DNA from 3 places in the Achromobacter sp. D10 genome. Region 2 is predicted to be linked to each of the others. Evidence: predicted binding sites of a transcription regulator. Region 2 holds the regulator's gene; each other region holds the start of a gene.

Region 1 (10,334 bases), on a different contig from region 2:
GCGTGCTTTTTCCACGCCCTGCAGGCGCAACTGGTGCTGAACGCGGCGCAGGGTGCGATAGGCGTCGCCCGCGCGCGCGGCCAGCTCGCCAGAAATCAGGCCTGCCTCGCCGGACAGGCGCAGCAGCGCGATATTGCCCAGGTTGCGGACCAGAACCGGATGCGTGGCAGAGTGGCACAGCACCAAGTATTGCGTGACGAATTCCACGTCGACCATGCCGCCGCGATCATGCTTCAGGTCAAATAGCTGGCTGGTGTTGGGATGGCCCGCGTTGATTTTCTCGCGCATCGCCAGCACCTCTTCGCGCAGTTTGGCTGCGTCGCGGGGCAGCACCAGGATGTCTTCGCGAATCTGCTCGAAGCGGGCGCCGATGCTGGAGTCGCCCGCGGCGTAGCGCGCCCGGGTCAGCGCCTGGTGCTCCCAGGCCCAGGCATGCTTGTGCTGGTATTGCTCGAACGCTTCCACCGACACGGCCAGCAGCCCCGCGTCGCCGTCCGGCCGCAGGCGCAGGTCGACTTCGTACAGGCGGCCCGACGAGGTCATGGTCGAGAGCCACGACGTCATGCGCCGGCCCAGCTTGGCGTAGACCTCGGCGGCGTCTTCGCGCGCGTCGTCGAACAGGAAGACCAGGTCCAAGTCCGAGGCATAGCCCAGTTCCTTGCCGCCCAGCTTGCCGTAGGCGATGACGGCGAAGCGTGGTTCAGCGCCTTCGGCCTTGTTGACCAGCGGCCACGTGCGGCGGATGGTTTCGGTCAGCAACAGGTCGGCCAGCGCGGAGAGCTGGTCGGCCAGTTTCTCCACGGTGAGTTCGCCTTCCAGGTCCTGCGCCAGCAATTGGAAACTGGCCTGGCGCTGCATGTCGCGCATCAGGTTCATCTGGCGTTCGATGTCCGGATCGCCGTCAGGCAGGCGGCAGGCGTCCAGGTCGGCGGTCAGCTGGCGCGCGATCTGGGCGAAGTCCAGTGGTTCGAACAACGTGCGCCAGTCGATCAGGCTGTCCAGCAGCAAGGGGTGCTGCGTGAGGTACTGCGCGGCCCAGGGGCTGGCCGCAACCATGCGCGCTACGCGCGCCAGCGTGTCAGGGTATTCGGCCAGCAGTGCCAGGTAGGCGCTGCGCTGGACGATCTTTTCGATCAGGTCGAACAGCCGTACCGCGGCTTGCAGCGGCGCCGGCGTTTGCAGGGCGGCGCGCAGGGCGGCGGGCAGCAGGGCATCCATGCGTTTGCGGCTGCTTTCGGGCAGGCTGCGCACCCTGTGGCTGCCCAGCAGGGTCTCGGTACGGCGCAGCAGATCCTGCGCGTCGTCGCCGAAGGCCTGGCGGATCTGCTCGGCCAGTTCGCTGCTGCTGTCGGGCTCGTCCTGACCGGAGCCGGGGTCGCTGGCGCCAGGCGCGGGCGCCGGCACTTCGGCGTCGCCCATGCCCACAAGGCGGAACACGTTGCGGAAGGTCTGCGAGACGAATTGGCGGTGCGTGGCCAGCGTGCTTTCGAAGTCCGCGGGACTCATGCCCAGCGCCGCGGCCAGCGCGGCGCGCTGCTCAGGGTCGCCCGGCAGCAGATGGGTCTGGGCATCCTCGCGGTACTGCAGGGCATGTTCGGTGCGGCGCAGATAGCGGTAGGCCTCTTCCAGCCGGCGCGCGTCTTCCTCGGGCACCAGGCCGGCCGTGCATTCCGCGTGCAGCGCTTCCAGCAGGCCGCGCTTTTGCAGCGCGGGCATGCGGCCGCCCCGGATCAGTTGCGCCAACTGCACCACGAATTCGATTTCCCGGATACCGCCGTCGCCCAGCTTGATATTGTTGGCGCTGTCGATGCCGTTGCGCGCGCTGGCGCGTCGCTGCCAGTCCTGGCGGATGCGTTCGCGCAGGGCGCGCAGGGCCGAGAGCGCGTCGAAGTCGAAATACTTGCGGTAGACGAAGGGCACGCGCAGGCTTTCCAGCTGGCGCGCCTGGGCGGCGCTGTCGCTGCCTTCGAACGCCTGGGCCGGTATCAGCCGTGCCTTCAGCCAGGCATAGCGTTCCCATTCGCGGCCCTGGCCGATCAGGTAATGCTCCAGCGCGTCCAGGCTCCAGGCCAGGGGGCCGGAGTCGCCGTCGGGACGCAGCCGCAGATCGGTGCGGAACACCTGGCCGTTGGCGTCCACCTCGGAGAGCACGGGCATCATGCGCCGCGTCAGCCGGCCGTAGAACTCGTGATGGCTGATGCGGCGCGGACCGTCGGTCTCGCCTTCTTCGCCATACAGCATGATCAAGTCGATGTCGGACGAGACGTTCAGTTCGCAGCCGCCCAGCTTGCCCATGCCTACGATCAGCATTTCCTGAGGCTTGCCGGTGGCGGGATCCCGCGGCACGCCGTGCACCGCCGCCAGATCCGCGGCCACGCTGCGATACGCCGCCGCGACCGCGGTGTCGGCCAGCGTGGTCATGGCGCCCACCACTTCTTCCAGATCGGCCTGGCCCGTCAGGTCGCGGACGATGAGCACATTGAAGACCCGTTCACGCAGCTTGCGCAGCACCATGCGGCAGACATCCACGGGCAGGGCATCGTCGCCGGCTTGCGGTCCGGCCAGCTCGGATTGCCAGCGCGCGATCTGTTCGGGCGTGACCGGATCACGCACGGCATCGGCCAGCCAGGCGGCCAAGTCCGGGTGGGCATCAAGTCTGCGGCGCAGATGGCCGGACCAGGCGAGGGCGGGGGCAAGCGTAGAGGGCGTGGACATGGCAAAAGGGGCGGCGGAATGGGCGCGTTTCAGGTATAAGTGGGGACGATACCGCAAGACATATTCTCCTGCCCACCGATCCGTGTCTGTTTCAAAAAAAGTGCTCTGCTGGGTGTTCTGGGCCGTGCTGACCGTCTATGGCGTCGTGGCCCTCGGACTGCTGGGCGTTCGCTATTGGGTGCTGCCCCGCGTGGACCAATGGCGTCCCCAGATCGAAGCCTACGTCAGCCAGGCGCTGGGCTCCCGAGTGACCATTGGCTCCATCCAGGCGAACTGGCAAGGCCTCAACCCCAAGCTCGATCTAGCCTCCGTTCAAGTCTACGACGATGAGGCGGCCCCCGTGCTGTCCTTGCCCTCGGTTTCGGCCGTGCTGGGCTGGCGCAGCATCCTGGCCCTGTCGCCCAAGCTGCTGCGGTTGCAGCTCGAACGGCCCGAACTCATTCTGCGCCGTGACCGGTCCAACCATTTGTGGGTCGCGGGCCAGGACATCGATCTCAATGCCAGCGACCAGCGGTCCGATCTGGACCATCCGGCCTTGCGCTGGCTGGGCGCGCAGCGCGAACTGCGTATTCGCGGCGCCACCATCCGTTGGCAGGACGAATTGCGCGGCGCGCCCGAATTGACCCTGAGTGGCGTCAATTTTCTGGCGCGCAACGGCAGCCTCTCGCACCGCTTTGTGCTCAAGGCCGCGGCGGGCGACGCGTTGGCACGCAATGTGGAACTGCGCGGGGAATTCAATCGCAGCCTGTTCTCGGTAAACGCGGCCAACCCGGGCAACTGGGGCGGCCAGCTGTACGTTCAGCTGGACGACGCGGAGCCGCTGGCGTGGCGGCCGTGGCTGGATGTCCCGGCGGTGGCCGGACGCTTGAGCGGGCGGGCATGGTTGCAGCTGGAACGCGGCAAGTTCACCGATCTGACCGTGGACACCGCGGCGCGTGGCGTGCAATGGGCGCAGACCCCGCAAGGCGCGGAGGCCCCCGGTTTCAAGGTCGGCTACCTTCAGGCACGCCTCCAAGGCCTGCCGGGCGACTTCATGCAACTGGACAGCGTACCCCTGGCGCGCAGCCCGGGCGCACCGGCGGTATCGGTTAACGGCAAGGTCGAGCAGCTGGCACTGAGCCTGCCGGGCGTCTTCGAACAGCCCGACCTGGCGGTGCGCGAAGTGGCGCTGGAGGCCGCCATAAAGGGGCCGGACGCCGATCACTGGTTCGTGGACGTGGGCCAATTGCAACTGGTGAACGACGATCTCGATGTCCGCGTGCAAGGACAGTGGCGGCCCGAGGGCAAGACCGCGGCGGGCAGCGTTGACATGCACGGCGTGATGGCGCGCGGCTCCATGTCCGCCATCCACCGCTACCTGCCCCTGGAGGTCAACGCCGACGCCCGCGAGTGGCTGGCCGTCGGCTTGCCGGCCGGCGAAATGCAGTCCGCCTCCATCACGCTCAAGGGCGACCTCGACGAGTTTCCTTTTGGCGCGCCAGCATCCCAGGGCGAATTCGTGATTGCCGGTGCATTCAGCGGCGCCAAGGTCGATTACGCGCCTGCGCGAGAGCGCCGCAAGGGCTGGCCGATGCTGGAGAACCTGTCCGGCAATTTCCGCATCGACAAAGTCAGCCTGGCGCTGGACAGCGCGGGGGGCGCGGTCGCTCATACCGGGTCGGGGCATACCGTGACGCTGGGGGCGGTTGCCGCAAGCATTCCCAACATGGAAGAGAACTCCGAACTGCTGCTGACCGGCGAGACCACGGGTACCGTGCCGGCCTATCTGGCGCTGGCGGCCAACTCGCCCTTGGGCGAGCTGCTGGACGGCGCCCTGGATGAGGCGCGAGGCACCGGCGACTGGCGGGTGGGACTCAAGCTCAAGGTGCCCCTGCTGAATACCGATGACACTGAGGTGCAGGGGAATATCCTGTTCGCGGGCAATACATTCACCTTCATGCCGGAGATGCCGCTGCTCAGCCAGATGCATGGCGACCTGGCATTCTCGGAGAAGGGCGTCGAGGCCAAGGATCTGCGGGCCCAATTCCTGGGCGGCCCGGCGCGGATATTCGGGCGCCTGGCGCAGAGCACGGACGCGCTGCGCTTCGAGGGCACGCTGGCCGGGCCGGCGCTGACCCAACTGAGCAACACGCCATCCATGTCGCGCTTTACGGGCAAGGCTGCCTACAAGGGCAAGGTGGGTTACCAGCGTGGCGGCGCGGTGGATATCTCCGTCGAATCCGATCTGGTGGGCATGGCGATCGACATGCCCGCCCCGGTAGGCAAGGCGGCTCAGGCGTCGCAGCTGCTGAAAGTGGAATGGTCGCCCGCGCAGGACCGCGGCGCGCAGAATCGGCGTTGGCTTACCGCCAGCCTGGGCGATGGCGTCAATGCGCTGTTCGAGCGGGCGCCGTCCGAAGGCGGATCCTCGTATTTCGCGCGTGGCGCGCTGGGCATCAATCGGCCCGCAAGCCTGCCGGAACGCGGCTTCAGTCTGAATGCCAGCCTGCCTGAGCTGGATCTGGACGCCTGGGAAAACGTGTCCGACGGCTTCAGCGCGCCTGCTGGCAAGGGCCGTCCCGCGCCCAAGCCGATGCTGCCCGCCGCCGAGCGCATCAGCCTGGCAACCGGTGTCTTGCGAACCGGTGGCTTTACCCTGAACGACATGACGCTGTATGCGACCCGGCCGGGACCCGCGCAGTGGCGCGTGGATCTGCAGTCCAAGCAGGCCACGGGCTCGCTTGAATGGCGCGAGGCCTCGGGTGCCATCGCAGGCCAGATCACCGCGCGCCTGAAGCATCTGTCCCTGGGCGGCGAGGGCGACACCAACAAGGCCGACGAGGCGCTGTCCTCCGGCAGCGATCTATCCGACATTCCGGCGATCGACCTGCAGGCCAAGGAATTTCTGCTGTATGGCAAGAATGTGGGCGAACTCCAGGTGCTGGGCACGAATCTGCAGCGCGGCCGCCAATGGCGCCTGGATAAGCTGTCCATCGTCAACGAGGCGGCCTCGCTAAACGCCACCGGCAACTGGAACCTGGAAGGCCAGAACCGCGGCCTGACCGTGGACGCTTCGGCCAAGTTCGAGGACGTGGGCAAGTTCCTGGACCGCATCGGCTTCGAGAAGGTGGTATCGGGTGGCACCGGCACGATGCAAGGCAAGGCAACCTGGCGCAATTTGCCCTGGACCCATAAGATCGAAGACCTGACGGGCGAGGTCGACGTCAGCCTGGACAAGGGCCGCTTCATGCATGTGAACTCCCGCACGGCGCGGCTGCTGGAATTGCTGTCCCTGCAATCGCTGCAGAGGCTGGCGCGGCTGGACGTAAACCCGACCAATCTGCTGCGCGATGGATTCCCTTTCGACACCATCCGCGGCAAGGTCAAGCTGGCAGACGGCACGGCCTCGACCGAGGGCTACAAGATCAACGGACCGGTCGCCGCGATCGTGTTGGCGGGCGGCGTCAATATTATCCGCGAACGCTGGGACATGAAGGCCGTGGTCATTCCGAACCTGGACGCCAGCGGTGCGGCCATGGTGACGGCGCTGGCGGTCAACCCGTTGATCGGCCTGGGGGCGTTCGTGACGCAGTGGCTGCTGAAGCAGCCGTTGGCGCGCGCCATGACCATGGAATACGCCGTCACCGGCAGCTGGGACGATCCAAAGATCGAACCGATAGACGCGTCCGGCAAGCCTGCCGGCAACAAGCAGACCCCGCGTCCTGCGCCGCAGCCCGGCACGCTGGAGGAGTTCATGGGGGGACAGTGAGCCGCGCGGGCAGCGGCCTGTCCGGGCCATGAAAAACGCCCTGGAGCGCTTGCGCCCAGGGCGTTTTTCATGGCCGGGTCCAGGGCGCGCGCCCTGGACCGCAGGCCGTGACTGGGCTTACTTCTTCTTCATCATGTCGAAGAATTCGGCATTGGTCTTGGTGGCGCGCATCTTGTCCAGGATGAATTCCATCGATTGGACTTCGTCCATGTCGTGGATGAACTTGCGCAGGACCCAGACCTTCTGCAGCAGATCCGGAGCGATCAACAGTTCTTCGCGGCGGGTACCCGACTTGTTCAGGTTGATCGACGGGTAGACGCGCTTTTCAGCCAGGCGGCGCTCAAGGTGGACTTCGGAGTTGCCGGTGCCCTTGAATTCTTCGTAGATGACTTCGTCCATGCGGCTGCCGGTTTCGATCAGCGCCGTGCCCAGGATCGTCAGCGAACCGCCTTCTTCCAGGTTGCGGGCGGCGCCGAAGAAGCGCTTGGGCCGTTGCAGCGCATTGGCGTCCACGCCGCCGGTCAGCACCTTGCCGGAAGCCGGCACCACGGTGTTGTAGGCGCGGGCCAGACGGGTGATCGAGTCCAGCAGGATCACGACGTCCTTCTTCATTTCGACCAGGCGCTTGGCCTTTTCGATGACCATTTCCGCGACCTGCACGTGACGGGTGGCGGGTTCGTCGAAGGTCGAAGCCACGACTTCGCCGCGCACCGTGCGCTGCATTTCGGTCACTTCCTCGGGGCGCTCGTCCACCAGCAGGACGATCATGACGGCGTCGGGGTAGTTGGTAGTTATGGCGTGCGCGATGTGCTGCATCATCACCGTCTTACCGGACTTGGGGCTGGCCACGATCAGGCCGCGTTGACCCATGCCGATGGGGGCGAAGACGTCAAGAATGCGGCCCGTGAGGTTCTCTTCGCTCTTGATGTCCCGTTCCAGGCGGATGGTGCGGTTCGGGTGCAGCGGCGTCAGGTTTTCGAACATGATGCGATGCTTGATCGCTTCCGGCGCCACACCGTTGACCTTGTCCACCTTCACCAGGGCGAAATAGCGCTCGCCGTCCTTGGGCGTGCGTACTTCGCCTTCGATCGAATCGCCGGTGTGCAAGTTGAAACGGCGGATCTGCGAGGGCGAGATGTAGATGTCGTCCGTGCTGGCCAGGTAGGAGGTCTCGGGCGAGCGCAGGAATCCGAAGCCGTCGGGCAGGACCTCCAGGACGCCGTCGCCAAAGATCTGCTCGCCTTGCTTGGCGCGCCGCTTCATGATGGCGAACATCAGTTCCTGCTTGCGCAGGCGGTTGGCGTTCTCGATTTCCAGGCCGGCGGCCATTTCCAGCAGCTGCGAGACATGCAGCGCCTTCAGTTCGTTGAGGTGCATCGCGGTGGGTGTTTGGGGGAAAGTGAAGGAGAGTTCTGGCGGCGCGCCACGGACGGGCACACGCGGTATTGAATGAGCGCCGCCCCGAGGGCGGCGCCTTCGTTCACGGCACGCGGCTTACAGCGCGCCGTCCAGGAATGCGGTCAGTTGCGACTTCGACAGCGCGCCAACTTTGGTGGCGGCGGCTTGGCCGTCTTTAAAGAGCATAAGGGTGGGAATGCCGCGGATGCCGTACTTCGTGGCGGTGCCCTGGTTTTCGTCAACGTTCAGCTTGGCGATCGTCAGGCGGCCAGCGTACTCGGTGGCCACTTCTTCCAGGATCGGGGCAATCATCTTGCAGGGGCCACACCAGGCAGCCCAGTAGTCCACCAGCACCGGCTGGCCGGATTTCAACACATCGGCATCGAAGCTCGCGTCACTGACGTTCTTGATTTGGTCGCTCATGATGGTGATTCTCGGTTCGGCAGCAAAAGGCGCGTAAAAAGGGACGCGCCTCGCCGTTGTTCTTGTTTGTGGAATGGACTCAAGCATACCACTGTCAATAACAACAGGCATACCACTGTTAATAACAACAGGAGTTGCTGGATTTGTGTAGGATGTTGCGGCGCAGTTGTCGCGATCCGGGCTGTATGGGCTCCGGTGCGCTGGCTGTGACTGTCATCATCCTACCGAATTCGGAGCTGCTCAGGTCGTGCTCATCCCACTGGGAGCCGCGCAGAATCTAGGCTTATCCGTAAAATGTCGGTTTTTTTCCACAGATGTTGGGGATAACTTGGCCACTCCACGTTACACCGAGGCGTCCATTCGCGTCCTGAAGGGACTGGAGCCCGTGCGCCAGCGCCCGGGCATGTACACCCGAACCGAAAACCCTCTGCACGTCGTGCAGGAGGTCATTGATAACGCCGCAGACGAGGCATTGGCCGGCTACGGCAAGCAGATCCAGGTCACGCTGCACGTCGACGGCAGCGTTTCCGTCGAGGACGACGGGCGCGGTATTCCCGTCGGCCTGCATCCTGAAGAGAACGCTCCCGTGGTGGAGCTGGTGTTTACGCGCCTGCATGCCGGCGGCAAATTCGACAAGGCAGGCGGCGGCGCCTACGCCTTTTCCGGCGGCCTGCACGGCGTGGGCGTTTCCGTCACCAACGCCCTGGCCACGCGCCTTGAAGTCGTGGTGTGGCGCGACGGCGCCGTCAATCGCCTGGTCTTCAAGGGCGGGGACGTGGCCGAGCCGCTGGCGCCCTACGACCAGGGCGGGCGCAAGAAGTCCGGCACCCGCGTGCGCGTCTGGCCGGATGCCAAGTATTTCGACAGCCCCAATATTCCGTTGGGCGAACTGACGCACCTGCTGCGCAGCAAGGCCGTGCTGCTGCCCGGGATCAAGGTTTCCCTGGTCAACGAGAAGACCGGGGACACCAAGACCTGGCAGTATCAGGATGGCCTGCGCGGCTACCTGTCCGAGGCGCTGGCCGGCGCGGAACTGATGGTTCCCTTCTTTGAAGGCGAGCAGTACGCCGGGGCAGATCACGAAAACTTCGCCGAAGGCGAGGGCGCCCAGTGGGTGGTGGCCTGGACCGAGGACGGCAACGCCGTGCGCGAGTCCTACGTGAACCTGATCCCCACGCCTGCCGGCGGCACCCACGAATCGGGGCTGCGCGAAGGCCTGTTCGGCGCGGTCAAGGGTTTCGCCGAGCTGCACAGCCTGTTGCCCAAAGGGGTCAAGCTGCTACCCGAGGACGTGTTTGCGCGCGCCAGTTTCGTGCTTTCGGCCAAAGTGCTGGACCCGCAGTTCCAGGGGCAGATCAAGGAACGCCTGAACAGCCGCGACGCAGTGCGCCTGGTCGGCGGCTTTTCCAAGAGCGCGCTGGATCTGTGGCTGCACAGCAACGTTGAATACGGCAAGAAGCTGGCCGAGCTGGCCATCCGCCAGGCCCAGGCGCGCCAGCGCTCCGCCCAAAAGGTGGAAAAGCGCAAGAGTTCGGGCGTGGCCGTGCTGCCGGGCAAGCTGACCGACTGCGAGTCCAGCGATTCCACCCGCACCGAAGTCTTCCTGGTCGAGGGCGACTCGGCGGGCGGTTCGGCCAAGATGGGGCGCGACAAGGAGTTCCAGGCCATCCTGCCGCTACGCGGCAAGGTGCTCAATTCCTGGGAGGTCGATCGCGACAGGCTCTTCGCCAACAACGAAATCCATGACATTTCCGTCGCCATCGGCGTGGATCCCCACGGTCCTGGCGATACGCCGGACCTGTCGGGGCTGCGCTACGGCCGCATCTGCATCCTGTCCGACGCCGACGTCGACGGCTCGCACATCCAGGTGCTGTTGCTGACGCTGTTCTACAAGCACTTCCCCAAGCTGGTCGAAGCCGGCAATGTGTTCGTGGCCCGGCCGCCGCTGTTCCGCCTGGACGTGCCGGCGCAGGGCAAGCGTCCGGCGCGCAAGATCTATTGCCTGGACGAGGGCGAGCTCGAGGCCGCGCAGGACAAGTTGCGCAAGGAA
Region 2 (10,334 bases):
GGTTGTTCAACGCCTGCATGGCGATCGAGTCCGGCATGTTCGACACCGTACTCGTGGTCGGCGCGGAGAAGATGTTCTATCCGGACAAGAAGACCGAAATGATGAACGCGTTCTTCGGCGGCACCGACATACATCTGCTGCGCCAGACCTGGGATTTCTTTTGTCAGCAGGAGACCGACCCCGACATCCGACGGCGGCTGAATTCTCCTGGCGCCTGGAATACGCAGAGTTTTTTCATGGACATCTACGCGGCCATGGCGCGCCAGCACATGCGCGCGTATGGGACCACGCAGCGGCAGATCGCCAGCGCGGCGGCCAAGAACCACGCGCACTCGACCATGAATCCACTGGCGCAATACCAGAAAGACATGTCGGTGGACGAAGTGCTTTCCAGCCCAGACATCGCCTGGCCGCTGACGCGCGCCATGTGCGCGCCCATTTCCGACGGCGCCGCGGCCATCGTGCTGTCCAGCGGTCGCGCCTTGTCCAGCGCGCGCAGGCAACGCGCCATCAGAATCACGGGCATCGGCGCGGCCAGCACGGTAATACGCGACGTCACCGATATGGACAAGCACTGTGTGCGCTTGGCTGCCCAGCGCGCCTATACGATGGCCGGGATCACTCCGCGGGATATCGACGTGGCTGAAGTGCATGACGCATCCAGTTTCGCCGAACTGCTGCAGATCGAAAACCTGGGCCTTTGCGAACGCGGCCAAGGCGGCCCCTATACCGAAAGCGGAGCAACCAGTCTTGGCGGGATCACGCCCGTCAATGTATCGGGCGGCCTGGTGTCCAAGGGACACCCGATCGCGGCGACGGGATTAGTGCAGATCCATGAGCTGGTTACGCAACTGCGTCACGAGGCCGGAGCGCGCCAGGTGCAGGATGCGCGTACCGCGGTGGCCGAAAACGGAGGCGGCTTCCTGCATTACGAAGATGCCGCGGCCGTGGTCACCGTGCTCAGCAACAGGGTCTAGCATGCAGCCCATTGATTTTTTCCTGCGTGCAGCCATGCGGCACCCGGATCGCACGGCTACCCTTGATGCCGCTACCGGCCACACCCATACCTACGAGGAGCTGCGCGGCCAGACACTGGCGCTGGCGGCGGCGCTGCAATGCCTGTCGGGCAAACCTCGCCCGGTGGTCGCCACACTGGCCGGCAATTCGCACGCAATGTTGCTCGGCATACTGGCCACCTACGCCTGTGCCGGCGTGCTGGTGCCGCTGACGCCAACCGTAGTCGAGCAGGACATCGCCCGTCAGCTGGCTACGGCCGCGCCCGACATCGTGCTGCACGACGCGGCATACGAGGAGCTGCTGGTTTCATACCGTGGCCTGCGCATCTGTCACGACGAAGGCCATGACCTCCATATCGACGCGCTATTGCGTGAATACGCAGGCCAGTCACCATCGCGCCCCAACCCGGATCTGGGCGATACCGCCGCCATCAAATTCACGGGAGGATCATCCGGCGCACCCAAGGCCGTATTGCAGTCGCTGCGCTGCATCAACGCCATGGTAGCGTCGTTGGCCATGGTGTATGGCTTCGACAGCGAAGAACGCTTTCTGCTGGCGCCGCCGATGACGCATGGCGCGGGCACGTTCGTACTGCCGGTACTGCATGCAGGGGGCTGCCTGGTGATAGCTGGCAAGGCCACCGCAGAGCAACTGTATGCCTGGATGGACGCGCATGAGGTGACCTCCACTTGGGTGCCTCCCACCCTGCTCCAGCGGCTGGTGCAAGCACAGGGCGCCGCGCCACGCCCTCTGGCGGCGCTGCGCAACCTTCTGTATGGCGGCGCGCCCTGCCCCACCTCGCTGCTGTCGCGGGCAATCGCAGCGTTTGGCCCCGTACTCGGCGTTACCTACGGCCTGACGGAGGCACCCGTCATCATCGCGGGCATGGACGGCGTCACTGGCTCCCAAGCCGAGAATCACGGCAGCGCGGGCCGCATCGGACCCCTGACGCGGGTGGCCGTCGTAGGCGCCGACGGCCGCCCTACGGCCAACCCGCACACCTTGGGCGAAATCATCGCCAGCGGCGACTTGCTGATGTCGGGTTACCTGAACATGCCCGAACAGACCGCGGCCGTCCTGAAAGATGGCTGGTTCCACACCGGAGACCTCGGCTACCTCGACGAACGCGGCTTCCTGTTCATCAAGGGCCGCTCCAAAGACATCATCATCAGCGGCGGCTTCAATGTGTATCCCTCTGACGTCGAGAACGCCTATGCGCAACACCCAGGCGTTGCAGAAAGCGTGGTGTTCGGCGTCGCCGACGACTACTGGGGGGAGCGGGTCGAAATGGCAGTCGTACCGGTTCGGCCCGGCTCGATCAGCGTTGAGGCGCTGATCGACTACGGCAAACAGCAACTGGGATCCGTACGGACGCCCAAAATCATCCACATCGTGCAGTCTTTTCCAAAAAACACGCTGGGCAAAATCGACAAGCGACGAATTATTGACGACTTGCGCGACGCGAACCGGCAGGAGGAACATCGATCATGACATTCAAGACCTGGATTGCCGCCACGACCTGCGTGTTGGCCTCTGCGCTGTGCGGCTCCGCCGCGGCGTTTCCGGACCAGCCTATACGCTTCGTGGTCGGGTTTCCGCCGGGAGGCTCCACCGATATCGTCGCGCGGGTGCTGGCCGAAGGGCTGTCGCGCGAATTGGGACAAAGCGTGGTCGTCGAAAACAAGGCGGGAGCGGGCGGCACGATCGGCGCCTCGTCGGTCGCGCACGCCAAACCCGACGGCTACACGATTTTCCTGGGTACCGTAGCCACCAACGTGATCAATCCGCTGCTGCGCAAGGAGCTGAATTTCGATCCCATCAAGGATTTCACCATGATCGGTGAGGTTGGCTTCTACACCAATCTGGTGCTGGTCAAAGCCGATTCGAAGTACCAAGACCTGCGCACGCTGGTCGCCGATGCAAAGCTGCGGCCACTCTCCTACGCCAGCCCCGGAGCCGGTACATCGCCCCATATGACCGGGGAATACTTCAAGATCCTGACGGACGCGAAGATGCAGCACATTCCTTTCTCAGGCAGCGGCCCGGCATTGACCGCCCTCATGGGTGGGCACGTCGACCTCGGATTCGACAACCTGCCCGCGGCCCTGAGCCTGGTGCAGTCGGGCAAAGTGCGGGCGCTGGCCATCACCAGCACGACGCGCATCAAGGAACTACCCCAAGTGCCCACCGCCGAGGAATTGGGCGTGAAGAACATGAGCGTGGACGCCTGGGTCAGCGTCATGGGCCCGGCCGGCATTCCGGCCGACCGACTGTCGGTGTTGAGTTCCGCCTTGCTGAAGGTGCTGGCCAAACCCGACATCGTCCGCAAGCTGGAAGACAAGGCCATCACGATCAAAGCCACCCGGCCGGAGGAACTGCAGGGGTATATCGAATCCGAGACCGGGAAATGGCGCGGCGTCATCGAGGCGGCCGGCATCAAGCCGGAATAACCACACGCCGTAGCGGCCGCCCCGCGCGGCGGGGTGCGGAAAGGCAACTTTCCCGCGGCCGCGCGCGAACGACAAGCAGGCCGCGCGCAATGCAACGCGTCGGTCCAGCCGGCCGGCCTGCCGGAGTTTGAAACGGCCGGGCCGGGCTTGCTTTTTTGCGCTGCGTCCCCCAGAATGGCGCTGTATATATGTACAGTCCGCTAGCACCGGATCATCGCCATGGCCAGCAAACTTACCGATCGCCAACAACAAATCCTGGATCTCATCAGGCAGACGGTCGCGCGCACCGGCTTTCCGCCAACCCGCGCCGAGATCGCCCTGGCCCTGGGTTTCCGTTCTCCCAATGCGGCCGAAGATCACCTCAAGGCATTGGCCCGCAAGGGCGCCATTGAACTGACGGCCGGCGCCTCCCGCGGCATCCGCCTGAAGGACAACTCCCCTGCCCCCACACAAAGCTCGCTGCCCATGCCCGGGCTGGCTCAGCTGCTGCTGCCGCTGGTCGGCCGCGTGGCTGCAGGCAGCCCCATTCTCGCTGCCGAACACGTCGAACGCGAGGTCGGCGTCGACCCCAATCTGTTCGCCCAGGCGCCCGACTACCTGCTCAAGGTGCGCGGCATGAGCATGCGCGATGCCGGCATCCTGGAAGGCGACCTGCTCGCCGTGAAGAAAGCCTCGGAAGCCCGCAACGGCCAGATTGTGGTGGCCCGCCTGGGTGACGACGTCACGGTCAAGCGGCTGCAACGGCAGAACGGCCATATCGAACTCTTGCCGGAAAACCCCGACTTCGAGCCCATCGTCGTGGAAGCTGGCCAGGATTTCGCGCTAGAAGGCATCGCCGTGGGTCTTATTCGCACGCACGCGCTCCACTAAAAACGCGCGCGCATTTCCGCGGCCAACAATACGCGCCGCAAAAAAAAACCGCCAAAGCAATTGGCGGGTTTTTTGTTCGAGACCTGAACCGGAGAAACGCCCGCCCTTAAGGGCGGGCGTCCTGGGGCGTGTCAGTGCTTGAGCACCGGGTCGGTCGAGCCGGGTTCAGCGGGCTTGGCCACCAGGGGTTCCTTGACCGCTTCTTCCTCGGCCAGCGGCTCCGGCAGGCGCTCCAGGGCCAGTTCCAACACCTTATCGATCCAGCGTACCGGCACGATCTCAAGGTGATTCTTGACGTTGTCCGGGATCTCCGCCAAATCCTTGACGTTTTCTTCCGGAATCAAGACCGTCTTGATACCGCCACGATGGGCCGCGAGCAGCTTTTCCTTCAGGCCACCGATAGGCAGGACTTCGCCACGCAGCGTGATCTCGCCGGTCATGGCGACATCGGCGCGCACCGGGATGCGTGACAACGCCGACACCATGGCCGTGGTGATCGCGATACCCGCGGACGGACCGTCCTTGGGCGTCGCGCCTTCCGGCACGTGCACGTGCATGTCGTGCTTCTCGAAGACGCTGTCGGCAAAGCCCAGGCGGCGGGCGCGGGAACGCACCACCGTACGAGCGGCCTCGACCGACTCCTTCATCACGTCGCCCAGCGAACCGGTGCGTTGGATAACGCCCTTGCCCGGCATGTCCGCCACTTCGATCGTCAACAGATCGCCGCCGACTTCCGTCCAGGCCAGACCGGTCACTTGACCGATCTGGTTTTCCTTTTCGGCCATGCCGAAGGCATAACGGCGCACGCCCAGATAATCGCTCAGGTTGTCGCCCGTCACGTTGACCGGCTTGACCTCGACGGCCTTGCCTTCAGCCTTGGCGCGATCGTTCTGGGTCAGCAATTGCTTGATGACCTTGCGGCAGATCTTGCCCACTTCGCGCTCGAGCGCACGCACACCGGCTTCGCGGGTGTAGTAGCGCACGATGTCGCGCAGCGCGCTGTCGTCGACCGTAAGCTCGCTGTCCTTCACGCCGTTGTTCTTCATCAGCTTGGGCAGCAGATGGTCGCGGGCGATGTGGATCTTTTCTTCCTCGGTGTAGCCGGACAGGCGGATCACTTCCATGCGATCGAGCAGCGCCGGAGGAATGTTCAGCGTGTTGCTGGTGGCAACGAACATGACATCGGACAGGTCGAAGTCGACTTCGATGTAGTGGTCCTGGAACGTGTGGTTCTGTTCCGGATCCAGCACCTCGAGCAGCGCCGACGAGGGATCGCCACGGAAATCCATGCCCAGCTTGTCGATCTCATCGAGCAGGAACAGGGGATTGCGCACGCCGACCTTCGACATGTTCTGGACGATCTTGCCCGGCATCGAACCGATATACGTACGGCGATGGCCACGGATCTCGGCTTCGTCGCGCACGCCGCCCAACGCCATGCGCACGAACTTGCGGTTCGTCGCCTTGGCAATGGATTGGCCGAGCGAGGTCTTGCCCACGCCAGGAGGGCCGACCAGGCACAGGATCGGCGCCTTCACCTTGTCCACGCGCTGTTGCACGGCAAGATATTCCAGGATCCGTTCCTTGACCTTTTCCAGGCCGTAGTGATCGTTGTCCAGCACCGTTTCCGCGTTGCTGATGGAATTGTTGATCTTGCTCTTCTTCCTCCAGGGGAGGTTGATGAGCGTATCGATGTAGTTGCGCACCACGGTGGCTTCGGCCGACATGGGCGACATGAGCTTGAGCTTCTTGAGCTCTGCATCGGCCTTCTTGCGCGCCTCTTTGGGCATGTGGGCAGCGATGATCTTCTTTTCGAGCTCTTCGATGTCCGCGCCCTCTTCGCCTTCGCCCAACTCCTTCTGAATGGCCTTGACCTGCTCATTCAGGTAGTAGTCGCGCTGGCTCTTTTCCATCTGCTTCTTCACGCGGCCGCGAATCCGCTTCTCGACCTGGAGGATGTCGATTTCGGTTTCGAGTTGCGTGAGCAGACCTTCGAGGCGTTCGGAGGTGCCAACGATCTCGAGCATTTTTTGCTTCTGCTCGAGCTTGAGAGGAAGATGCGCGGCGATCGTGTCGGCCAGGCGCCCGGCATCATCGATGCCAGCCAGCGAGGTCAGGATCTCCGGGGGGATCTTCTTGTTCAGTTTTACGTATTGCTCGAACTGGGCCACGATGGCGCGGCGCAGGGCTTCGGTCTCGGAGCCTTGCATGGCGTCCGGTTCGATAGGCGTCACCTGGCAGGTGAAGTGCGAATCGGCGTCTTCGATGCTGTTGATGCGGGCGCGCTGGGTGCCTTCGACCAGCACCTTGACGGTGCCGTCGGGCAGCTTGAGCATCTGCAGGATGCCGGCAACGCAGCCGATCTCGTAGACGTCTTCGGGGGTGGGATCATCCTTGCCGGCGGATTTCTGGGCCACCAGCATGATGCTCTTGCCCGCTTCCATCGCAACCTCGAGCGCGCGGATAGAGCGCGGACGGCCGACGAACAGCGGGATGACCATGTGCGGGAACACCACTACGTCGCGCAGTGGGAGCAGGGGCAGGTCGATCGGGTCGGAAGGCAGGGTCTGGCTGGCAGACATAGGAGGTTCCTCGGTATGACTCGGCGTATTGGGGACGGGAAGTCCGGGTATACCCGGTCAATCCGCGTCAGTTACGTCTGTTATGGGAACAATAGCCGAAAATTCAAGATCTCGGCGCCTGGATAACCCAAAGGCTGAAAAAAACCGCGGGCAGCACCCTCAGTATGCAAGCGTCGCGCCTGCAGGAAAAGCGTGTTTGTACCCGGGAATGCGCCTTAGGCAAAAAAACCCGTTACAGGAACGGGCTTTTTTGAAATATCAGGCTGCTGCGTCGCGGACTTCACCGCGTTCCGGCTTGTCTGAAGCCGCGTCCTCGTCGGCGTAGATGAGCAATGGCTTACCCTCGCCTTCGATGGCGCCTTCATCCAGCACCACACGTTTGACGTTGCCCTGGGAAGGCAGGTCATACATGGTGTCGAGCAGGGCCGCCTCGATGATGGAACGCAAGCCGCGCGCGCCGGTCTTGCGGCGGAGCGCCTTGCGGGCGATCGCCTTCAGGGCGGCAGGCCGGACGTCAAGCTCGGCGCCTTCCATGGCAAACAGCTTCTGGAACTGCTTGAGCAAGGCGTTCTTGGGCTCGGTCAGGATCTGCACCAGGGCCGCTTCGTCCAGCTCATCCAGGGTGGCGACCACCGGCAGACGGCCGACCAGTTCGGGAATCAGGCCGAACTTGATCAGGTCTTCGGGTTCGACCTCGGAGAACAGCTCGCCCACGCCGCGTTCTGATTTGGCGCGCACCGAGGCCGAAAAGCCGATGCCCGATTTCTCGGTACGGTCGCGGATGACCTTCTCCAAACCATCGAAAGCGCCGCCCACGATGAACAGGATGTTGGTCGTGTCGACCTGGACGAAGTCCTGGTTGGGGTGCTTGCGGCCGCCCTGCGGGGGCACCGAAGCGACCGTGCCTTCGATCAACTTCAGCAAGGCCTGCTGCACGCCCTCGCCCGACACGTCGCGGGTGATGGACGGGTTGTCGGACTTGCGGGAGATCTTGTCGATTTCATCGATGTAGATAATGGCGCGCTGCGCCTTTTCCACTTCGTAGTTGCAGTTCTGCAGCAACTTCTGAATGATGTTTTCGACGTCTTCACCCACGTAACCGGCTTCGGTCAGCGTGGTCGCATCGGCCATGACAAAGGGCACGTTCAGCATGCGTGCCAGCGTCTGGGCCAGGAGCGTCTTGCCCGACCCCGTGGGGCCGATCAGCATGATGTTGCTCTTGGACAGTTCGACTTCGTCGCCCTTGATCTCGCCGTGGCGGATGCGCTTGTAATGGTTGTAGACGGCCACGGCCAGCATGCGCTTGGGCGAGTTCTGCCCAATGACGTACTGGTCCAGGAAAGTCTTGATTTCAGCCGGAGTGGGCAGTTCGGAACGAATCGCCGCGCGGGCCGTGGCTTGCGCCTCCTCGCGGATGATGTCGTTGCACAGATCTATGCATTCATCGCAGATGAATACCGACGGACCCGCGATCAGCTTGCGGACTTCATGCTGGCTTTTATTGCAAAACGAGCAATGCAGCACTTTTGCGTCTGCCGATCCCTTTTTTTCAGGCATATTTGTTTCGTATCTCAGGTAAAGATGCGCCAAGCCGGTTAAAGGCCTAGCGCATGCGCTTACTCAAACGTGGTGGCAGCGGGTTCGGGTCAACCTGGAAGTCAGCCTTCCGAGCGGGAGGTCATAACCTTGTCCACCAGTCCATACGATACCGCATCTTCGGCAGACATGAAGTTGTCACGTTCCGTGTCTATCCCGATGCGCTCCATTGTCTGGCCGGTGTTGTCGGCCAGGATGCGGTTCAGGCGTTCGCGCAGGTCCAGGATCTCGCGAGCCTGGATCTGGATATCCGAGGCCTGCCCTTGGGCGCCGCCCGAGGGCTGGTGGATCATGATGCGCGAGTTGGGCAGCGTGAAACGCTTGCCCTTCTTGCCTGCCGCCAGCAGGAACGCGCCCATGCTGGCCGCCAGGCCGGTGCAAAGGGTGGACACGTCCGGCTTGACGAATTGCATGGTGTCATAAATGGCCATGCCCGCGTACACCGACCCGCCAGGCGAGTTGATGTACAGGGAAATGTCCTTGTCAGGATTCTCCGATTCCAGGAACAGCAACTGCGCCACGACCAGGTTGGCCGTTGCGTCATTGACCGGACCCACCAGGAAAATGAGCCGCTCGCGGAGCAGACGCGAATAGATGTCGTAAGCGCGTTCGCCGCGCCCCGACTGCTCGATCACCATGGGAATGTAGCCCAGGCCGGTGGGGGTCACCGAAGACCCGCCATTCATTGCCGCATAGAAATCGGTGAATCTCTGCATAGTGTTACGCCATCCCCATCAACTGATCGAAAGGCACCTTCTCTTCGGTGACCTTGGCCTTTTCCAGCACGTGCGCGACGACATTGTCTTCAAGCACGATAGCCTCGATTTCAGCACGACGCTGGCGGTCGGCCAGGTAATAGCTGACAACCTGGGCGGGTTGTTCGTAGTTCTCGGCGAACTCTTCGATGCGCGCGCGAACTTGCTCGGGCTTGGCTTGCAGCTGAGCTTGCTTGACCAGTTCCGACACCAGCAGGCCCAGGCGCACGCGGCGCTCGGATTCCGTGGCGAAGGCTTCGGCCGGGATCGGCACGGATTCGGCGTTCGGGATGCCACGCTGCTTGAGTTCTTCGCGAGCAGCGGCGACACGGCCTTGCACGTCGTTGTCGACCAGGGCCTTCGGCACATCGAACTTGCCGGCTTCGACCAGGGCGTCCATGACGCTGGACTTGGTGCGGCCAGCCGAACGAACCTTCACTTCGCGCTCGATGTTGCTGCGGATGTCGGCCTTCAGCTTTTCGACGTCGCCTTCGGCCTGGCCGAGGGACTTGGCGAATTCGGCGTTCAGTTCGGGCAGCACGCCTTCAGCCACTTCCTTGACGGTGATGGTGAATTCGGCGGTCTTGCCAGCGACTTCCTTGCCTTGGTAGTCATCAGGGAACTTGAGCGGGAAGACCTTGCTTTCGCCAGCCTTCAGACCGCGGGCGGCTTCTTCGAATTCCGGGAGCATGCGGCCTTGGCCCAGCACGAACGGGAACGCTTCGGCCTTGCCGCCTTCGAACGGCACGCCGTCGATGGTGCCGGCGAAGTCCAGCGTGACGCGGTCGCCGTCTTGCGACGCGCGGCCTTCACGGGCTTCGAACGTGGCGCGCTGCTTGCGCAGAACGTCCAGGGTTTGCTGCACTTCGGCGTCGGTGACGGCGGTTTCGTAGCGGGTGACGGCCAGGGCCGACAGATCCGGCACGGCGACTTCGGGGTAGACCTCGAACGTGGCGGTAAACGCCAGCGTGTCGTCGGCAACGCCTTCGGTCTTGGGCTCGAGGTTCGGGGCGCCGGCGACGCGCAGCTTGGCGCCATCGACAGCTTGTTCAAAGGCACGGCCA
Region 3 (10,334 bases), on a different contig from region 2:
GCGCAAACAGGCCTATCGGCCACCACTTCGGGTAGTTCCACTCGTCGATCTTCTGCTGCCGCAGGACCGGGTCGATCTTCAGGTACTGCAGCGTGTTGCGGACCATCTGGGTCGGCTTGGCATTGCCGACCCATTGCTGGTAGGCACCGCCCGACATCGGGAAGTAGCCGAACATCCAGGGCGCATCGCGCTGCACGATGGCGACCATTCGCGCGATGAGCTGTTCTTTTTCTGGGCCATCGTCCAGGAACTTCATTTGCTCGAAGAGGCGGTCGTACTCGGGGCTGGCATAGTTGGCCGCATTCTCGCCGCCGCCCTTGGCCTTGGCATTGGGGCCATAAAGCAGGAACAGGAAGTTCTCGGCATCGGGATAGTCGGCGTTCCAACCCCACAGGAAGATCTGCGCGGACCCGCGCATCATCTTGTCCTGGAAGCGGTTGTAGTCGGTGGCGCGCACGTCCAGTTGCACCCCGATCTTGGCCAGCTGGCGCCGCATCCAGTCGAACTGCGGATTGGAGCCGCCCCCCACCATCGAGTCGTAGTAGAGCACCAGCGGCGCGCCCGTCTTGGCGTTGCGGCCGTCGGGGTAGCCGGCCTCGGCCAGCAGGCGGCGGGCCACGTCCACGGACTTGCGCACCGGCTTGCCGTCCACCAGGTCATAGACGACCGGGTTCACGCCTTCGGGGGGTTCACGATAGCCAAGCACGCCGGGCGGCACCGGACCATAAGCCACCGAGGCCTGGCTGTTCTCGAATACCGCGACGTACTCTTCCCAGTCGAAGGCGATGCTGATGGCCTGGCGCAGTTTGCGGTTCTTTTCCTCCTGCTCCGGCGTATCGCCCTTGCCCACCACGGGGTCCAGCCAGTTGAAACCCATGTACCAGTTGGCGGTCTCGACCGTGGTCGGCAGTTTGATGCCGTGCTCGCGATACTGGCGCGCCTTGTCCTGGCTGTCGCCCGCGGCGACCAGCATGGCCACCCCGTACTCGCCGCGCTCGATCTGGGGCACGTCGTAATAGCCCTGCATGAACTTGCCGACCAGCGGTATGGCTTCCTTTTCGACGCTGAACTCCGCGCGGTCGATGAAGGGCGTGGGCTTGCCGCAGTCAGCCAGGAGGCCCGCAGCCGCGTCGCCCGGCTCGCCTTCGCAGGGATAGGGTTCGCCGTGGAAGTTGGGATTGCGGCCCAGCACATGACGCCGGTTCTGCAGCGACTCCACCAGCATGTAGGGCCCGGTGCCCACCGGCCAGGTATTGAATGACAGGTCGTGCGCCGCCATGCCCGGCTGGCTGTAGAAGCGATCGGCCTCCCAGGGAATAGGCGCGGTGAAGGTCATGGCCAGCCAGTACTTGAACTGCGGGTACTTGCCGTTGACGCGGATGCGCAGCGTGTGCGGGTCCAGCGCCTGCACCCCGGTAAAGCCGTCGGGTTCGCGCAGGTCCAGCCACGGAGGCGTGCCGGCGCCGCCCGGCATGTCGCTGCGCAGCGCCTGGTCGCGCTGGCGCAGACGCTCCGCGTACTCTTTCAGGCCGGCCACATGCTCAATCATGAGACCGGAGATCGGCGACACGACACGCGGACTGACCAGGCGCCGGAACGCATAGACATAGTCGTCCGCGGTCAGCTCGCGCGTGCCGGTGCGCGGGAAATCGGGGATGTAGAACTTGTCGTCCAGCTCCCCCGGCGCCAGCGGGAAGTAGTCGTAGCTGCCATCCGTCTTGCGCGCGAAAGCCGGATGCGGCGCATAACGCGCGCCGGGCCGGATCTTGATGTCGTAGATGCTTTGCGCGATCCGCTCGCCGGGCGTGTCGGCGGGCAGCGTGTTGCCCTGCGCATCCAGGTAGACGGGCGGGTCGATGGCCGCGGCCGCGCGCGGCACCAGCTCGTAGGGCCGCTTCAGGTAGTGGTAGCCGTACAGCGTCTCATAGATGTTGTACGTATAAGGGGTCTCGTCGCCAGAATAAGAGCTGGCCGGATCCAGGTACTTCGGGGACCGTTTGACGAAGGCGGAAAACAGCGTGTTCTGGCTTTCGGCGCCGGACGCGTAGGGGCTGTTGATGGGGCTTTCTTGCGAGCAGCCCGCCATCGCCAGCGACAGCAGCATGGCCGCCGCCCAGAGCCGCTTCAATCCGCGCATGGAAACCTTCCCTTCAAATCGTTGCGACAGAGGATAGCAAACCCCGGCGCCGGCCCATACCCAGGCATCCCCCAGGGCCGGCAGCGTTCACGTGCGGGCTCAACCGCACTGGCGCTGCCGCCAGCAGTCATAGCGCCACTTCCAGGGTTGCATGGCGCCAGGCTGCGCCCACAGGCCGCGCCCGGCCGCCTTGGCCTGGCGCTGAAGGTCCGGCATGGCCTTGTCGCGCAGATAGTCGCCCTGGCGCGCCGTGTACGCCCAGGCGTAACCGGCCTCCACCTGCAGGCGATTGGCCGAGCGGCCGTCGTCCAGGATCAGGGCGCAGACTTCCCGTCCGTACTGGTCCTTTTCGTAGCATTGCGCGGTGAGCGTCTTGCCCGCGACCAGGCCGGCCAGGTTCTTGCGCGCCGCCTCGGCATAAGGCTGGCCGGGCTGCTCGGACCCATGACCCTCTTCGGGCGCGTCGATGCTGTCCATGCGGATGCGATGCTGGCCGTCCGGTGCGCGCAGGGTCACGGTATCGCCGTCAGCGACATTCACGATCATGCCCGTCAGGGTGTAGCTGCCCTGGGGCACGCCGCCCGCCAGCACCGCGCCCGGCCTGTCCTGGGTCGAGGAGGTCGGCCGTTCGGCCCGGTCCTGCCCCTCCCTACCCGAGGGCTGCAACCAATTGACGATGGCGCCCGCCGCCGCAAGGATCAAGGCGACAATCAGAGCGGTCAGCTTGCTGCCGCCGCGAAAGGGAGATTTGCCACGCACCAGCCGGGCTCCAGATAGGAAAACGCAGGCAGTTTGCCATAAAGGTGGTGGTGGCGGTCGTGCTGAAAGCAGCCCTGGTCTACAGCCAGCCCGACTTGCGGAAACGCCAATACAGGACCGAACAGACCGACGCGATGACGCCCAGCGTGACCGGGTAGCCCCAGGGCGACTTCAGCTCGGGCATGAATTCGAAGTTCATGCCGTAAATGCCCGCGATGGCCGTGGGCACCGCCAGGATGGCGGCCCAGGAGGCCAGCTTGCGGGTAGTGTCGTTCTGCGCGGCCTGGCCTATCATCAGGCTGGCTTCAAAGGCGAAGGCCAGGGATTCGCGCAGCGAGTTGAAGAGTTCGTCCACGCGCAGCACGCGGTCGGCGACCTCGCCGAAGTACGGGCGAGCGTGCTCGTCCACCGCCGACATCTCGACGCGAGCCAGGCGGCGGCAGATCTCCGCCAGCGGCGACACGACGGTGTGGATGCGCAGCAGGTCACGGCGCTGCCGGTACAGCCTGCGGATATCGGAGTCCTTGGCGCCGCGGATCAGCAGCTTCTGTTCGGCGCCTTCGACCACGGTTTCGATCTTGCCCGCCGCCGCGACATAACGGTCCACCAGCCAATCCAGCAATTCGGACGCGACGTAATCGCTGCCCCGCTTGAGCAGGTCGGGCGAAGCCTCCAGCCGTTCGCGCAAGGGGCTGTGGCCCGCGGTCGCGCCGCGCCGCACCGTGACCAGGAAACCGTCGCCGATAAGGAACTGGGTCTCGCCGAAGATGGGACGCTCGGCCTCGACCTCCACCGTAATGGCCACGATGAGGATCATGTTGCCGTAGTCGATGATCTTCGGCCGCCGGTGGGTTTCCAGCATCTCTTCCTGGTTCTTGTCGCAGGCGCCGAGTTCGCTGGCAACCTTGGCCAGCACTTCCGGGCGCGGATTGCGCAGGCCGATCCACAGCATGCCGTGGTCCTGGCTGACGTACTGGGCGACTTCGTCGATGGGGACCTCGCGGTCCCGCCGTCCGTTCACGTAGGCGATCGATGCGACGACTTCGGTCTTCGAGCCGTCGGCCGCATGTTCTTCAGTAGACATACACACCCTTGGTCAATGCGATCCCTGCCGGACAGCTTATATATATCGGCCGATGATAGCCCAGCCTACGAGAACAGGTTGCGCACCCGCTTGGCGACGTCCACGGCGGGCGCCTGCGGTTCCTTGGGCGCGGCGCGCCCGGCCGGCAAATCGGGCAGCTTGGGCAAGTGATCAAACAGTGGCAGCATGGCGTTCGTGATGTAGCGCGTGCGCGATCCATAAACGTGCCGGTCGCCCATGCCGGTCTGCTGGTGCACATAGAAGCGCTGCGGCACGATGAGCTGCAGGCGCTCTTTGGCCCGCGTCATCGCCACGTAGAGCAGGCGGCGCTCTTCTTCGATTTCCTCGGCCGTGCCGGTACTCATGTCGGAAGGGATACAGCCGTCCACCACGTTCAGCACATAGACCGCCTTCCATTCCTGGCCCTTGGCGGAATGGATGGTGGACAGGATCATGTAGTCCTCGTCGCGATGCGGCGCGCCGGACTCGTCGCTGGTGGCATCGGGCGGATCGAGCGTCAGTTCGGTCAGGAAGCGTTCACGCGTGCCGTAGCCCGCGGCGATGCGCGCCAGCTGGTCCAGGTCAGCGCGCCGCACGCGCGCATCGTCGTACAGGCGTTCCAGCTGCGCCCCATACCAGCGCAGGGCCAGGTCCACGTCGGCCGGCCATTTCTGAGCGGGATCGCACAGCGCCGCGTAGGTGTCGGCAAAAGCGCCCCACTCCGCCTGGGCCGCGGAACCCGGTTTGAACTCGCGCAGCGCGCGCAGGGGCTCGGCGGACGCGGACATCGCGTCCATCAGCTTGCCCGCAGTGGCCGGGCCGATGCCGGGCAGCAGCTGAGCCACACGAAATCCCGCCATGCGGCCGCGCGGGTTTTCCGCCCAGCGCAATATCGACAGCAGGTCCTTCACGTGCGCGGCCTCCAGGAAGCGCAAGCCGCCGAATTTCACGAAGGGAATATTGCGGCGAGTCAGCTCCAGTTCCAGCGCGGCGCTGTGGCTGGCGGTGCGGAACAGCGCCGCCTGCGACTTGAGCGTGGCGCCGCCCTCGCGCTGCGCCAGCACCTGGTCGGCCACCCAGCGGGCCTGGCCGGCTTCGTCGCTGACCGTCACCAGTTCGGGCAGCTGGGACGATTGCCGGTCGGTCCACAGGTCCTTGGCGTAGCGTTCCGTGGCCAGGCCTATCACGGCGTTGGACGCGTTCAGGATGGGCTGCGTGGAGCGGTAGTTGCGGTCCAGCGTAATCACGCGGGCGGGCGTGGGAAATTGCCCCGGGAAGTCCAGGATGTTGCGCACCGTGGCCGCGCGGAACGAATAGATGGACTGGGCGTCGTCGCCCACTACCGTCAGGCCGCGGCCGTCCGGCTTCATGGCCAGCAGGATCGCGGACTGCAGGCGATTGGTGTCCTGGTATTCGTCCACCAGCACGTGGTCGAAACGCGCGCCCACGTCGGCCGCGATGCCTGGCTCTCCCATCATCTCGGCCCAGTAAAGCAGCAGGTCGTCGTAGTCCAGCACCTGCTGGTCCTGTTTGGCCGCGACGTAGGCGCGGAACAGGTTCTTGAGTTCGTCCTCCCATTGGGCGCACCAGGGAAAGGATGTCTTCAGGACGTCGGCCACCGGGGTCTGGCTGTTGACCACGCGCGAATAGATGGCCAGGCAAGTGCCTTTGAGGGGAAAGCGGGACTTGGTGGACGACAGGCCCAACTCGTGGCGCACCATCCCCATCAGGTCCTCGGCGTCGCCCCGGTCATGGATGGTGAAGGCCTCGGACAGGCCGATGCGTTGCGCGCAGTCGCGCAACAGCCGCGCGCCGATGGCGTGGAAGGTGCCCGCCCATGGCAGCGAGGGGGCCTGTTGCGTCGCGCGCAGATTCATCACCCGCTGCAGCACCGAGCCCACGCGCCGCTCCATTTCCAGCGCGGCGCGGCGCGAGAAGGTCAAGAGCAGCATGCGCTGCGGATCCGCGCCGTTCAGGATCAGGTGCGCGACCCGGTGGGCCAGCGTATTGGTCTTGCCCGAACCCGCCCCCGCAATTACGAGCAAGGGGCCATCGTCTCCAGGCGCGCCCGCCACACCGAACTCGGCGGCTTCGCGTTGGGCGGGGTTGAGATCGGCCAGGGGATCGGGGCGGTCGGCGGCGGACGGGGATGGCGGATTGGTTTGGTCGGACATGAAGCGGGGCCGCATTGCCGCGGCCTCTGGAAATTGGAGGGTGAGCGTTGCCCGGCCCTCGATCGGCACTGTATATTTATACAGAAATTTTTCAATTCCGTCTGATTTGCCCTCGGCCATGCGCCTACTGACCGGCACCGCCTCCTGGACCGATCCCACCCTCCTGGCCTGCGGCCGCTTCTATCCCCCGGATGTCCGCAGCGCCGAGGCCAGGCTGCGCTTTTATGCATCGCGCTTTCCCATGGCCGAGGTGGATTCCAGCTACTACGCCATGCCCACGGCGGAAAATGCCTACCTTTGGTCGCTGCGCACGCCGGACGATTTCATCTTCAATATCAAGGCCTTCCGGCTGTTCACCGGCCATCAGACGCCGCTTTCCGCCCTGCCCGCGGACATCCGGCGCGAACTGCCTGGCTGGCCCGAACCCGTCATCTACCACGACCGGATGCCGGCGGACCTGCGCGACGAACTCTGGCGCCGCTACCAGCTTGCGCTGGAGCCGCTGCGCATGTCGGACAAGCTGGGCGCGGTGCATTTCCAGTTTCCGCCCTGGATCCGGCGCGACGCGCGAGGCCGGGCCCGGGTCGCCGATTGCGCGCGGCGCATGGAGGAACACCTGGTGTCGGTGGAGTTCCGCCACCGCAGCTGGTTCGATTCGCCCGCCGCCACCGCGGATACCCTGGCCTTGGAACGCGACCTGGGGCTGGCGCATACGGTGGTCGACAGCCCGCAGGGGTTTGACAATTCAGTGCCCGCCATATGGGCATGCACCCACCCGGAACTGACGCTGCTGCGCCTGCACGGACGCAACGCCGCCACCTGGAACGTATCCGGCGGCGCATCCTCGGGACGCTTCCAATACGAATACTCCGAACAGGAACTGGCCGAACTCGCCGAGCGCTTCTCTCGCCTGGCGGCCCAAAGCGCCCAGGCCCACGCGGTGTTCAACACCAACTTCGAAGACCAGGGCGTGCGCAACGCCGCGGCCTTCGCGGCCGCGCTAGCGCCCGCCTGAAGCGGCGAGGGGCTGCGCCGCGGCAGGTGCGCGCGCCACTTCGGCCAGGCTTTCCAGCAGCACCTCGAACTTGCGCGCGATATCGTGCTCGGGCACGCAGGCGTAGCCCAGCAGCAGGCCCGGCCGCCGGCCTTCGTCATTGACGTAATAGCGCGACAGCGCGCGCGTCAACACGCCCTTGCCGCGCGCCACGTCCACCACGCGCAGGTCATCCATGTCCGGGGGCAGCGTCAGCACCAGGTGCAGCCCCGCCATGCTGGCGTCGCGATGCAGCCAATCGGGTCCCAGCCGCCGTTCGATCAGGTTGACGAGCATGGCGCGGCGACGCCCGTACAGCATGCGCATGCGGCGGATGTGGGCCGCGTAATGGCCTTCCGAGATGAACGTGGCCAGGGCGGCGTGCGTCATCAGATGGCCTTCGCGGTAGAGCTCCGCGTGCGCCGCCTGGAACGCGGCGGTGAGGGTCTTGGGCAGCACCAGGTACCCCACGCGCAGGCCCGGGTACAGGGTCTTGCTGAACGTGCCCATGTAGATCACGGGAGCATCCGGTTCCAGCCCCAGGAGCGACGCGATGGGCCGGCCCGAGAAGCGGAACTCGCTGTCGTAGTCGTCTTCGATGATCCAGCTGCCGCTCTGCCGCGCCACCGCCAGCAGTTGGCGCCGGCGCGTCAGCGACATGACCGGGCCCAGCGGATACTGATGCGATGGCGTGACGAAGATAAAGCGCGGCGGCGTGCCCACCGTGTCCGGCAGGCGCATGCCTTCCTCGTCCACCGGCAGGTGCACCGTGCGCAGGCCGTTGGCCTGCAGAATGGTGCGCGCGCCCCAGTAGCCGGGGTCCTCGACCCAGGCGGTCTCGCCAGCCTCGCCCAGGATGCGGGTGGTCAGGTCGATGGCCTGGTGCGAGCCTTCGGTAATGATGATCTGCTCGGGATCGCAATCGATCGAACGGGTCAACGCCAGATGCTGCGCCAGCGCCTCGCGCAAAGCCGGCAGTCCGCCGCCATAGGCGTAGGTCAGCAGGTCGGGCGAGGGATTGCGCCACAGGCTGCTGACGATGCGGCCGAACTTTTTATGCGGAAACTCCGTCAGATCGGGCACGCCGGGCATGAACGCGCCCCACTGGTAGGGCGAGGCCGACACGCCATCCACAATGGCCGCGCCGCGCGGCGACAGCGCCGCACGCGCTTGCGCCGGCGGCGGCAGGTGCTTGCGCCGGCCGCTGGCCAGGTAGGAATCCGGGACCGAGGCGTTGACGAAGGTACCGTTGCCCTGGCGGCTGCGGGTATAGCCCTCCGCCAGCAGCTGGCTGTAGACGTGGACCACGGTGTTGCGGGCGATGCCGAGCTCGGCCGCGAGATCGCGCGTGGCCGGCAGCCGCGAGTCCGCCGCGATGGCGCCGTCCAGGATGGCCTCCCGGATGCCGCGGTACAGCCGCTTGTTCATCGGCTCGCTGGAGCCGTCCGCCAGCCGCAGCTGCAGCAAGTCACCGACAATAGACCGCAATTGGTTCTACCCGATTTATAAAAGTGGTTCCCACAAATGGGGCCATCGTAGCATTAAATAAGGTTTTTGCCGCCGGGCCGCCCCAAGGTAAAAAGCGCCCCCAGGGGCAGCTAGCCAAAGGCGCGCCGTGGGGGTTTTTTCCCGCCTATCATGCTCTCCGAGGCTGAGATGAAGAATCAGGACCTGAATACCCGCCGTTCCCTGGCCACGCCCCGTGGCGTCGGCGTCATGTGCGACTTCTACGCGGTGCGCGCCGAAAACGCCACCCTGTGGGATGCCAATGGCAAGGAATACATCGATTTCGCAGGCGGCATCGCCGTCCTGAACACGGGCCACCTGCACCCGAAGGTCAAAGCCGCGGTTGCCGCGCAACTGGACAACTTCACGCACACGGCCTACCAGATCGTCCCGTACGAAGGCTATGTCTCGCTGGCCGAGCGCATCAACCGCCTGGCCCCCATCGACGGCCTGAAGAAGAGCGCCTTCTTCACCACCGGCGTGGAAGCCGTCGAAAACGCCATCAAGATCGCGCGTTCGGCCACCGGCCGCTCGGGCGTCATCGCCTTCTCGGGCTCGTTCCATGGCCGCACCATGCTGGGCATGGCCCTGACCGGCAAGGTCGCGCCGTACAAGCTGTCCTTCGGTCCGATGCCGGGCGACATCTATCACGTGCCGTTCCCCAACGCCACCCAATCCATCACCGTGGCGGACTCGCTCAAGGCGCTGGACCTGCTGTTCAAGTGCGACATCGATCCGAAGCGCGTCGCAGCCATCATCATCGAGCCCGTGCAAGGCGAAGGCGGCTTCAACATCACCCCGCCCGAACTGATGACCGCGCTGCGCAAGGTCTGCGACGAGCACGGCATCCTGCTGATCGCCGACGAAGTCCAGACCGGCTTCGGCCGCACCGGCAAGCTGTTCGCCATGGAACACCACTCGGTCCAGGCCGACCTGATCACCATGGCCAAGAGCCTGGGCGGCGGCTTCCCGATCTCGGGCGTGGTCGGCCGCGCCGAGATCATGGACGGCCCGGCCGCGGGCGGCCTGGGCGGCACCTACGCCGGCAACCCGCTGGCGGTAGCGGCGGCGCATGCCGTGCTGGACGTGATCGCCGAGGAAAAGCTGTGCGAACGCGCCGTGGTCCTGGGCGACAAGCTGCGCGCGCACCTGGAAGGCCTGCGCGCCAAGGTTCCGGGCATCGCCGACGTGCGCGGCCTGGGCTCCATGGTCGCGCTGGAGCTTAACGACGCAGCCACCGGCAAGCCGGATGCGGAAGCGGTCAAGCGCGTGCAAGCCCGCGCCATCGAAAAGGGCCTGATTTTGCTAAGCTGCGGTGTGTACGGCAACGTCCTGCGCTTCCTGTACCCCTTGACCATCCCCGACGCCCAGTTCGATCGCGCGCTGGCCATCCTGTCCGAGGCGCTCGCCGCCTGACGAACAGGGCCTGAACAACCGGTTCTTCGGCAGGCAGGCACAAGTTTTGCGGGCGTAGCGGGTTTCCGGCTTGATCATCAAGCCGTCTACCCGCCACGCCCGCAAGCCGTTTCCTGGCCGGCCGCAATCCATTCAAGGAGACTCCAACAATGACAGCACTGACCCAACCCCTGGCACGCCCCGATCTGCTGCGCGACGCCTGCTACATCGACGGCAAGTGGGTAG

What was found. The regulator LexA, encoded in region 2, represses DNA repair genes until DNA is damaged. The targets are predictions, from matches to a motif close to ACTGTATNNNNATACAGT.
Region 1: VCS63_RS28310 (DNA topoisomerase IV subunit B) is a predicted target of LexA. The motif match lies at 8,399-8,416, and genes of this name have one in related genera.
Region 3: VCS63_RS19620 (ATP-dependent helicase) is a predicted target of LexA. The motif match lies at 6,222-6,239, and genes of this name have one in related genera.

The regions. Positions count from the first base shown of each region.
Region 1 covers NZ_JAYJLE010000017.1:30,598-40,931, forward strand. The annotation lists gene glnE (bifunctional [glutamate--ammonia ligase]-adenylyl-L-tyrosine phosphorylase/[glutamate--ammonia-ligase] adenylyltransferase) at 1-2,715, opposite strand, end outside; gene VCS63_RS28295 (YhdP family protein) at 2,798-6,463, shown strand; gene rho (transcription termination factor Rho) at 6,581-7,840, opposite strand; gene trxA (thioredoxin TrxA) at 7,958-8,284, opposite strand; gene VCS63_RS28310 (DNA topoisomerase IV subunit B) at 8,613-10,334, shown strand, end outside.
Region 2 covers NZ_JAYJLE010000005.1:165,438-175,771, forward strand. The annotation lists gene VCS63_RS16705 (thiolase family protein) at 1-977, shown strand, start outside; gene VCS63_RS16710 (class I adenylate-forming enzyme family protein) at 979-2,508, shown strand; gene VCS63_RS16715 (Bug family tripartite tricarboxylate transporter substrate binding protein) at 2,505-3,467, shown strand; gene lexA (transcriptional repressor LexA) at 3,687-4,337, shown strand; gene lon (endopeptidase La) at 4,469-6,919, opposite strand; gene clpX (ATP-dependent Clp protease ATP-binding subunit ClpX) at 7,178-8,476, opposite strand; gene clpP (ATP-dependent Clp endopeptidase proteolytic subunit ClpP) at 8,578-9,231, opposite strand; gene tig (trigger factor) at 9,236-10,334, opposite strand, start outside.
Region 3 covers NZ_JAYJLE010000007.1:70,414-80,747, reverse strand. The annotation lists gene VCS63_RS19635 (ABC transporter substrate-binding protein) at 1-2,137, opposite strand, end outside; gene VCS63_RS19630 (thermonuclease family protein) at 2,237-2,896, opposite strand; gene VCS63_RS19625 (magnesium and cobalt transport protein CorA) at 2,976-3,980, opposite strand; gene VCS63_RS19620 (ATP-dependent helicase) at 4,046-6,154, opposite strand; gene VCS63_RS19615 (DUF72 domain-containing protein) at 6,273-7,169, shown strand; gene VCS63_RS19610 (PLP-dependent aminotransferase family protein) at 7,155-8,675, opposite strand; gene VCS63_RS19605 (4-aminobutyrate--2-oxoglutarate transaminase) at 8,844-10,109, shown strand; gene VCS63_RS19600 (NAD-dependent succinate-semialdehyde dehydrogenase) at 10,259-10,334, shown strand, end outside.